One region of the Fontibacter flavus genome, then DNA from elsewhere that is predicted to be linked to it. Evidence: riboswitches for the same ligand, from Rfam matches in the RefSeq annotation. Region 1 holds a riboswitch; the other holds the start of a gene.
What was found. Region 1 has a riboswitch for S-adenosylmethionine ahead of ACFFIP_RS02885 (trans-sulfuration enzyme family protein). Riboswitches for the same ligand answer to the same signal wherever they lie in the genome.

Region 2: linked by a shared signal. The riboswitch ahead of ACFFIP_RS03685 (O-acetylhomoserine aminocarboxypropyltransferase/cysteine synthase family protein) and the one ahead of ACFFIP_RS02885 (trans-sulfuration enzyme family protein) in region 1 are both predicted to bind S-adenosylmethionine.

The regions. Positions count from the first base shown of each region.
Region 1 covers NZ_JBHLWI010000006.1:16,049-20,980, reverse strand. Annotated here, with positions in the region: gene pgi (glucose-6-phosphate isomerase) at 1-72, shown strand, start outside; gene ACFFIP_RS02895 (hypothetical protein) at 190-585, opposite strand; gene ACFFIP_RS02890 (serpin family protein) at 586-1,833, opposite strand; gene ACFFIP_RS02885 (trans-sulfuration enzyme family protein) at 1,971-3,140, opposite strand; SAM riboswitch class I at 3,348-3,451, opposite strand; gene pth (aminoacyl-tRNA hydrolase) at 3,661-4,221, opposite strand; gene ACFFIP_RS02875 (50S ribosomal protein L25/general stress protein Ctc) at 4,312-4,884, opposite strand.
Region 2 covers NZ_JBHLWI010000007.1:46,207-51,138, reverse strand. Annotated here, with positions in the region: gene ACFFIP_RS03690 (homoserine O-acetyltransferase family protein) at 1-82, opposite strand, end outside; gene ACFFIP_RS03685 (O-acetylhomoserine aminocarboxypropyltransferase/cysteine synthase family protein) at 177-1,478, opposite strand; SAM riboswitch class I at 1,651-1,760, opposite strand; gene ACFFIP_RS03680 (DUF4097 family beta strand repeat-containing protein) at 1,930-2,910, shown strand; gene ACFFIP_RS03675 (YbjQ family protein) at 2,903-3,229, opposite strand; gene ACFFIP_RS03670 (amidohydrolase family protein) at 3,291-4,592, opposite strand; gene ACFFIP_RS03665 (amidohydrolase family protein) at 4,623-4,932, opposite strand, start outside.

The DNA of each region.
Region 1 (4,932 bases):
GAAAAGGCCGTCTCAAGCCATGATGCCTCTACCAATGGCTTGATCAATGCCTATAAAGCATTCAGGAAATAAATTTCTATTGGATTCAAAAAAGCCGGCATTACTTCAGATTAGGTAAGTGCCGGCTTTTTTTTGTAATGAAGATTTATAGTTGTGTTTTTGTTGTTTAATATCCTTATAATAAACTGTTTAGTCATGATATCCGACAAACATCAAAGGTTCTGACATGCGGATGTCCAGGATTTTTTCTGTTTCCTGACCTGCAATGATAAAAGTGATTTTGAGTTCACTTATTGGAGGAAGTGTATAGATGCAGGAATTGCAGAATATTTCTGCATGGGATACACAACTTTTGCACTGAAACCAATCCCTAAGTCTTTCAAGTTTTTCCTGACTGCTCAAATCCCGGGGCAATTCCCGTAGGAATTTATCGATGATAGGCCCAGATTCTTGCAAGTTTTCAGATTGAATAGGATTACAGAATTGTCTGTTATTCCTGCATTCAAAATCATTCTCAGTACAGTTGGTCAAGAAAAATGCTGAAAGAATAAATATCCATGTTTTTAACCTTTTATAAACCATCATTTAGAGCAAAGCAGGGTTTCCTAATTTTCCCATAAACAGAATCGTACCTGAGCTTTTTTCCTTAATCAGGAAATAGAAAGGTTTGTCCAAGGTGATGACAACAGGGCCTGAAGGCAAAGAAGTGACAACCATTTCTACCACAGTAGCAGCTGCTGCCTCTGTTCCTTTTTCATCAACTTCGATCAAAGCTTCATGTATTATTCTTGAAATCATCATGGGAGGATGCTCTCCTTCAAAAACTTTCGTGAAATTGGCCGGACTCGGATTAAATGCAGTGACTAATCCCATACTTTCCAATTGTTCCTTTAAATTCTCGATTTTATGTTTCATTTTGAATTTGGGCATCTTAAGAATTGCACTTGTTTCATGTGCATTTTTTGACCAACTGCTAAGGTTTTCATGAGTTATTTCTGGCAGTATGTCTGATAATTTCCCTGATTGTGGTTGTATGATAGCCATCTGATATTGACCAGTGCTATAGGGTATTTCCATATAGTTCACTTTAGCATCACCTCCCCGCCATAAGCCCACTCTGTCTTTTGATTCCATCATATCTACTTGAACAGCCGGGCCTTGCTCAGGATAGAATGGTGCTTTTTTGGTTTTACTTGGATCAAATTGGTATTTCCAGTCACCTTTGAAATAAATCGCATTGACCAAATACATGACTGCTTCTCTCGGAATACTGTCTATAATGTCTTTGATAAGGTCATTGGTTTGGGATGCTATCCAATTATTGATGACTTGGTGTGCATTGGGTTCGTTGAAATCAAGAGCACTGATGTTGGCATTGTAATAGTTTTGCATCTCGGACTTAAAAGTAGCCTGTACTTTTAGACCTTCCCGGTACCAAATACCATTCGCAATATTGACCTTAACTTTAGGGTCCACAGTTTTGAGATAGGAAGTAAGACTTTTGACTGCCAGGTTGGCTTCTTCTTTAGAAAGTCCATGATAGGCGAGTACATCCATGTATTCCTGTAATACATCTCCATCGTTTCCATTCATTGTCATAGAAAGAGCTTGATGGATACTAAAGGGACCTGTGAAGTAGTTGTCCAGGTTTTCTTTTTCCATTTCCTGAAAAAAGCGGACTGCAAAATCTGCATTACTCTGAACAACTTCTGATTCTGTTGCTGTCATTTGTCTAAGATTGGCTTCAACAGGGCCCATATCTGCATCCTGTACAGGATTGCATGAAGCTGCTACCAAGAAAAATGCGATAATCAGTAGGATGAAATTTTTCATAATGAATGGATTTTATACCCTAAAGACGAAAAGTTAGGTGATTTTGCTACAGGAAGACTAGAAAAAAATCGGAGGGCAGTTTTATTGTCCTCCGATTAAACATAGATATCCTAAACGAGCGATTTGTAAATTCGATGTTATCTGGACTTTTCTAAGGCACTTTCTACATCCTGAATGATGTCATCTACGTGTTCTAAACCGACAGAAAGCCTGATGAGTCCATCTGTTATGCCTACCCTTTCCCTTTCCTCTTGAGTAAGCTTACTGTGAGTGGTGGATGCAGGATGGGTGACGATACTTCTACTGTCGCCAAGGTTTGGTGTAATGGAAATCATCTGTAGATTGTCAATGAATTTTTGGGCTCGATGGATTCCTCCTTTCAAATTTAGCGTAATGATACCCCCTCCTGCTTTCATCTGCTTTTTGGCAAGCTCATACTGAGGATGACTTTCCAAAAAGGGATATTTTACAAATTCCAGATCTTTACTTTCCTGAAAGTACTTGGCAGATTTCAAGGCATTGTCACAATGTCTGTCCATTCTGAGAGCCAATGTTTCCATACTTTTGGAAAGGACCCATGCATTAAACGGCGACATAGAAGGACCGGTGTGTCTGGTAAAATAAGTGACTTCACTAATCAGTTCTTTATTACCCAATATCAATCCTCCCAAGACCCTTCCTTGTCCATCGATGTATTTGGTGGCGGAATGAGTTACTATATGGGCTCCCCATTTAGCGGGTTGTTGCAGATAAGGGGTGGCAAAACAATTATCCACTACTAAAATCAGGTTATGAGCTGCTGCGAATTTCCCGGCCCATTCTAGGTCTATGATTTCCAGGCCTGGATTGGAAGGGGTTTCAATAAAAAGCATTTTGGTATTTGGCTGTACAAGTTTCTCCCAGTTGGCGATATCTGAAATGTCCCCATATGTAGAAGTAATGCCCCATTTGGGAAAAACTTTGGTCAACAGTTGATGTGTTGATCCAAACAATGACCTTGAAGCTAAAATATGATCTCCTTGCTGAAGTAAGGAAGCCATACTTCCAAACATGGCAGCCATTCCTGAAGCAGTTGCTATTCCGTTTTCTACTCCTTCTGCTGAGCAGACTTTTTCAATGAGTTCAGCAAGATTAGGATTGGAATACCTGGAATAAATATTTCCTTCAATCTCATCCGCAAACATTTGTCGGGCTTCTTCAGCACTTTCAAAAGTAAATGAAGAGGTAAGGTAAATGGGAGAGGAGTGTTCCCTTTGATTTGATTTGCCATTGGAAATCCTGATGGCATTGGTTTCGAAATGACTCATAGACAAGTAATGTATATTTATTTAATGAGTGGGGAAATACTTAATAAATCTGTGTTTGGAACTTTTAGATCAATCAAATTTAACATCCTGTAAAAAGGAGTGTCATCTGAAGAAGAAATGCTTGTTTTGAGGAGTGAATTCAAAACGACCCTAAAAATGGTTATGGGTAGCTGGGGAAGGAATAATTCTTTTTTGTGCATAATGTCTAATTTATAGTTCCCTTTTTGGGCAGGTATTGGCACCTTTTCTAATGCTAAGAATGGTTGCCAGAGGTTCATAGAGCCTGTTCTCTCGCCTCTTCTATATAAATCAATAAACTGAAGTGTTACAAAGTAAAGCTTGGAATTGCTGAAAAACAAATTTTAAACTTTGTTCTGTTTATTTATTCAAGGTTATTAGGGTTGAACTGAATGCTGAAATAAGGTGGTTTAGTCGTAATTGTTGTCGGATTATAAAGCTTTCATGTTTCGAAATCCGACTTTTTTTTATTTTCTTATTTCCCGATGCTTATCTCTCAATTTTAGTCATTAAACTGCGTCATTGTCATATTAATTCCCACCGTACAAAAACTCAGGATCATGTCAATTGCCTTATCCATGAAGATTGGTAATTCATCTATTTCTTTTTGAGACCATCGTCCTAGAACATATTCAACTTGTTTTCCTTTTGGAAAATCATCTCCTATACCAAAGCGTAATCTGGGATAATCCTGACCTCCACAAAGAGCTTCAATGTTTTTCAAACCATTGTGACCTGCTGCGGAACCTTTGGCGCGCATTCTTAGCTTTCCAAAGGGGAGTGCCATGTCATCTACAATGACCATGATGTTTTCTTTTGGGATGTTGAGTTCCTTCATCCAATAATTGACAGATTTTCCACTTAGATTCATGTAAGTGGTAGGCTTGATCATATACACCTGCCGGCTTTTATATTTAAAATTGGAAATGAAGGCTAATCGGTCGCTTTTCCATTGAGCATCATATTTATCCGCCAGTCTATCTACTGTAAGAAAACCAACATTATGTCTGGTAAGCTCATATTCAGGACCAATATTTCCAAGTCCTACTATCAGATATTTCATCGAATTCTGTTTTTAATCGGGGTTGGCAAAAATAAAAAATCCTGCTTAAGGAATAAGCAGGATTTGATAATATGGTATTCGAAAACTGAATTATTCAGCTTTTTTACCTCTAAGTGCTCTTGGAATACCGATAGTAACGATGGAAACGTTAGGGCTGGTAAGGATTTCGAATCCTTCCGCCTGCAATTCGCCTACTTTGAAAGATTTACCCAAATCCAATCCTGAAATATCAACCTGGATTTTGTCAGGCAGGTTAGCAGCCAAACCTTTAACAGCTAATTTTCTGGTTTTGATTTCCAATTTACCACCTTTTTGGATACCTGGAGAAGTACCAACGATTTCTACAGGAACTTCAAATTTGATAGGTCTTTCTTCACTGAATGCCAAGAAGTCAGCGTGCATCAACACCTCAGATACCGGATGGAATTGCGCGTCTTTCAATACGGCCTTCATTTTTTGACCTTCCACGTTCAAGTCAACCATGTGAACATCCGGAGTGTAGATCAAGTCCCTGAAAAGGATAGCTGGAGAGTAGAAATGAATTTGCTCTTTGATAGCTGGACCGTAAACAACACAAGGAACGTTACCTTCCTCACGGATTTGCTTAAGTTCTGCACCATCGAGATTTGCTCTTTTAAACCCTATAATCTCTAGTGATTTCATAGTTTTTTTGTTTTGTTATTGAGATGATTTATTAACCTGTTGATTTTC
Region 2 (4,932 bases), on a different contig from region 1:
CAGATTCCAGTTCCAAAGTACCCTCATGGGTATAGCTTTCTTGCGCCATTTCAATAATCAGGTAATTACTTTCTAAATTCATTATGCAAAAGGTCAAGATAACCTCTAAAATCCTTAAGGGATTATGATCCCATAAGATCAGGTTCAATCAAATGTTTAATCTATATTTTTCAGGGTCAAATACTGTCGAAAGCCTGTTGAAGATCAGCTTTGATATCTTCAATGTGCTCAATTCCTAAGGAAAGCCTCAGTAGGGTAGGAGATACTCCTGCTGCCAATTGTTCCTGTTCACTTAACTGCTGATGTGTTGTTGCTGAAGGTTGAATGATCAGGGTTTTGGCATCCCCTACATTGGCTAAATGAGAGATAAGCTTGAGCTTATTGATAAATTGGCTTGTACTTTCCTTATCACCTCTGATTTCAAAACTCAATACGCCTCCAAAGCCGTTTTTCAGGTATTTTTTTCCTAACTCGTGATAGGGGGAGGATTTTAATCCCGGATAATTTACCTTCTGGACTTTTGGATGGGTTTCTAGCCATTTTGCGATTGCTAAAGCATTGTCTACGGTACGTTGAACTCTCAGAGAAAGTGTTTCAAGCCCTTGTAAAAGCAGGAAAGAATTGAATGGACTTATTGCCGGGCCAAAATCTCTAAGACCTTCAACTCTTGCACGAATGGCAAATGCAATATTGGGCAATCCAAGTGGATTGTTTTCTCCAAACACATCCCAAAACTTCAGGCCATGATAGCCTTCTGAAGGTTCGGTAAACTGTCGAAATTTACCATTTCCCCAGTTGTAATTTCCGCCATCGATGATAATACCGCCAATGGAAGTTCCGTGTCCACCTATCCACTTCGTGGCTGATGCTGTGACGATATTGGCGCCATGCTTTAGTGGTTGAAAAAGGAAGCCTCCTGCTCCAAATGTATTGTCAACAACAAGTGGTAAATCAAACTTTCGGGCAACTGCAGCGATTCCTTCAAAATCCGGGATGTTAAACTCAGGATTACCGATAGTTTCAAGATAAATGGCTTTAGTCTTATCGTCAATCAGTTTTTCGAAGTCTTCTGGATCACCTCCTTTAGCAAACCTGACATCTATTCCGATTCTTTTGAATGCAACCTTGAACTGATTATAAGTTCCTCCATAGAGATAGGGGGTGGAAACAAAATTGTCTCCTACTTCAAGAATGTTATTAAGAGCTAAAAACTGTGCGGCTTGACCTGAAGCTGTTGCCAGTGCGGCAACGCCACCTTCCAAAGCAGCAACTCGCTGTTCGAAAACATCCGTTGTAGGATTCATGATCCTGGTATAGATATTTCCAAACTCTTTTAGTGCAAAAAGATTGGCGCCATGCTCAGCTGAATTGAAAACATAGGAAGATGTTTGGTAAATAGGGACAGCTCTAGAATTGGTGGTAGGGTCAGGCGATTGGCCTGCGTGAAGCTGCAAGGTATCAAAGTGATAATTGGACATGGTGGTAAAAGATTTGAAGTGAATAGAAAAGGTTAAACTATATCTAACAAGATAAATAGAAATGACTGTAAGCCATAGAAAATTACATACACATGTAATTCAGTGCAATTACATAGTGGCCTGATAAAACTGATTCTTTTGGAAAGCGTCTTTGTAAATTCATAGCGATTAGAATTTATATTTCCAGTTGACGATACTATCAACCGGCAGGAATTGGCACCTTGGATTTTCCAGGTTGCCAGAGGGTCATAGAGCCTGTCTCTCGCCTCTTCTTTATAAATCCCCGCACTCAAAAAGTGAAAGGATAATGCAAATTAAAGAGGTACTTTTTGGATATGCAAGGTCTTCAATAATTATTTTATTAATGAGGGGTTAAATGTGAAAAATTGGCATTTATTTCGCTAGAATTGGTATTAAATTATACTTCGAATACTTTATGAAAATGAAAACCATGCAGTCTGAACGTAAAGTGTTTAGCTCCAGTATTTTGTCGAAACCTGCCACATCTCTAATGATGTTTTTATTGCTCTTGGTCTCTTTGACCAGCTGCCTGGATGACGATCTATCTCTTGTTTCTGAAATCCAACAGGATTTTGAAGGCATCACAAAGGTCGAAGTTGAAGGTGATTTTCTAGATGTGGAATATACCGGAGTGTCCGGCGTACAAAATTTGAATCTAGATGTTGCTTTATTATCTAATTCAGCCAAGAAGTTTGAAGTGGAATACAGGGTGATAGGCAGTACACTCAGAGTATTTGTGTCGACCAACAACAGGTTGTTCAGTGGAAGTGCAAAAGGAGAAGGAACTATCAAATTGACAGGACCGAGAAATATGCAATTGGATTTGGAGGTCGATTCTGGAAAATTGACAGTACAAAATGTCGTGACCACCTCTTCTGAATTTGAAGTTGAGTCTGGAGAATTATTTTTAAGGAATGTCACCATTCCAAATTTGGAAGTCGATATTGCTTCAGGTACTGGATTCATGCAAGATATTGTCGGCAATATAATGGTAGATCTAAGTTCCGGAAAACTAGAAATGCTTCAAGTAGAAGGGAATATTGAAGCTGAAGTCGCTTCAGGAGAGATCCTCATGAAAGATGTGAATGGATTTGCTAAAGCCAATACCAGCTCTGGGAAAATAGAAATGAACAATGTGAAATCAATTGGGGAGATTTCAGTGTCTACCGGTCAACTATTTGCAACCAATTCAGGGCTGAGTTCTCAGACGGGATTAAAAGCAACTTCAGGTAATATTTATATTCAGACGTTCAGTAACCTTAGGTCTTTCAATTACAATATTACCACAGGAAGTGCCGGATCAGCAAAGGTAGGGGATGCCCAATCATCAGGATCTTTGAACATCAATAATGGAGCATCCCAAACCATCAGGGGTGAAGTGACCTCAGGTAAAATAGAAATTGTCAATTAAAGACCTTCTCTACTTTTACTGCTGTTCCTGCAGCAGTCACCATGAGCATTCCGTCACGGATAGTTTCATAATCCAGGTCAATACCGATGACGGCATTGGCGCCAAAGGCTTTGGCTTGCATTTCCATCTCTGCCATAGCCGTAGCCTTGGCTTCACGCAATACCCTTTCATAGGCGGCAGATCTTCCACCGACGATGTCGGTAATACTGGCAAAGAAATCCTTGAAAACATTGGCTCCTATGATTGTTTCCCCTGAAACAATGCCTAAATAGGCCGTTATTTTGTAGCCTTCGAGTTGGTTTGTAGTGCTGACTATCATACTTATAAATACAAGAAAAAACCGCAGTCAAAATTGGCTGCGGTTTAAACTTACTTAGCTTTTAATTCTTTTCCAAACCTGGCGATCTTTCCAGGAATTCCTGGTACAATTTGATGTGCCTGTTGCTCATTGGAACTCTGTATCCATCTATGAATACGTGTCTGATTTGGGTTTTGGTTTCGAAAGGATCTCCGGTAGCTACCAACAAGGTGGCATCTTTACCTACTTCGATAGAGCCCATTCTGTCCGCTACGCCAAATACCTCAGCTGCATTGATGGTTACTGCTTTAAGTGCTTCTTCTTTACCCATACCATAGGCAGCTGCAAAACCTGCATTGAATGGTAGATTCCTGACATTCTCTGCATCGTTGGTTCTGATAACAACTTTTACACCGGCTTTTGCCATTTTACTTGGATTGGCATAGGCAGCATCAAACCTGTCGGACTGTCTTGTTGGGATAGAAAGCATGGGCCCTGTAATTACAGATAAGTTTGCTGCTGCAATTTTATCAGCAACTCTCCAGCCTTCAGCTACTCCTGTGAGGATAGCTTTAACATTTTTGGACTTGATCCAATCGATGGCCGATAAGATATCTGTAGCTGCATTGACTTCCACCAAAAGAGGGAGTTCACCTGAAATTACCTTTGCCAATTGCTCCATTTCAGGATAATACTGAAGTTCGGCTTTTGCTTGCTGCAGTTTATAGAAGGTCTCCGCCTTAGCCCAGATTTCATTCAGGTTTTTTTGTGCAGCATCAGCTTCTTTCTTGATATCCTCATCACTTCTTCTGTCCCAAGTACTTCTACGGGCTGAGGATGGAAAGTTAAGGACAACACCTTTGAATCCTGCATACATTTGATCAGGTGTATAACCATTCAAATTGATAAGCGCGGCGGTTCCAGGAAACAGTCCGCCGGAAGGGGTAGTCAAGGTAGTGGTTACACCGCTAACCCTCGTCACAGGGATAGCCACTGAGTTTGGATTTACCGCTACAAGTGCCTGCATATTTGGTGTTACTTGCCCTATCTCGGCAAAATCCTGGGTCTCTGCTACTGAATTGACCTCAACCAAGCCAAGACGGCTACCTCCGTCAAATAGGCCGGGGTAAATAAACTGACCTGTGCAATCAATGATTTCTGCATCACCGGCAGCAAGGTTTTTGCCTACCCCAGTGATTTTTCCGTTGTCGATCAGAACACTTCCATTCTCAATTGTCCCCTTGGTTACAGTGACAATAGTGGCATTCTGAAGGAGGAATTTACCATTCCTGGGCTTGACAAACTCACCATCAAACTGTGCATTAGCATAGAAAGGCAATACTGTCAACAGGAAGGCATATAGAATAAATTTTATCTTTTTCATGATCATGCTTTTTAAACTTTGAGCTGGATTTTAGTGAGAGTGATCAAATAAACTCCTACCGAAATTGGTAAAGAAGAAATCCACCCCATGCATACACTTGTGGTCATGTTCTTTGAGGAATATAGGCTCCACAGCTTCGCTTGCACTTACTTTAAGTCTCATATCATCGCTGTCTTGATTGATGTCGAAGTACTTAACCCCGTCCACAAATGTCATTTGAGGAATTGCATATACTGACAATGGGTGTTCATTGAAAATCACCAAATCAGCTTGTTTGCCTTCTTCAATAGATCCCACTTTATCAGCAATACCCAATTGTTTGGCTGGGTTGATGGTAATC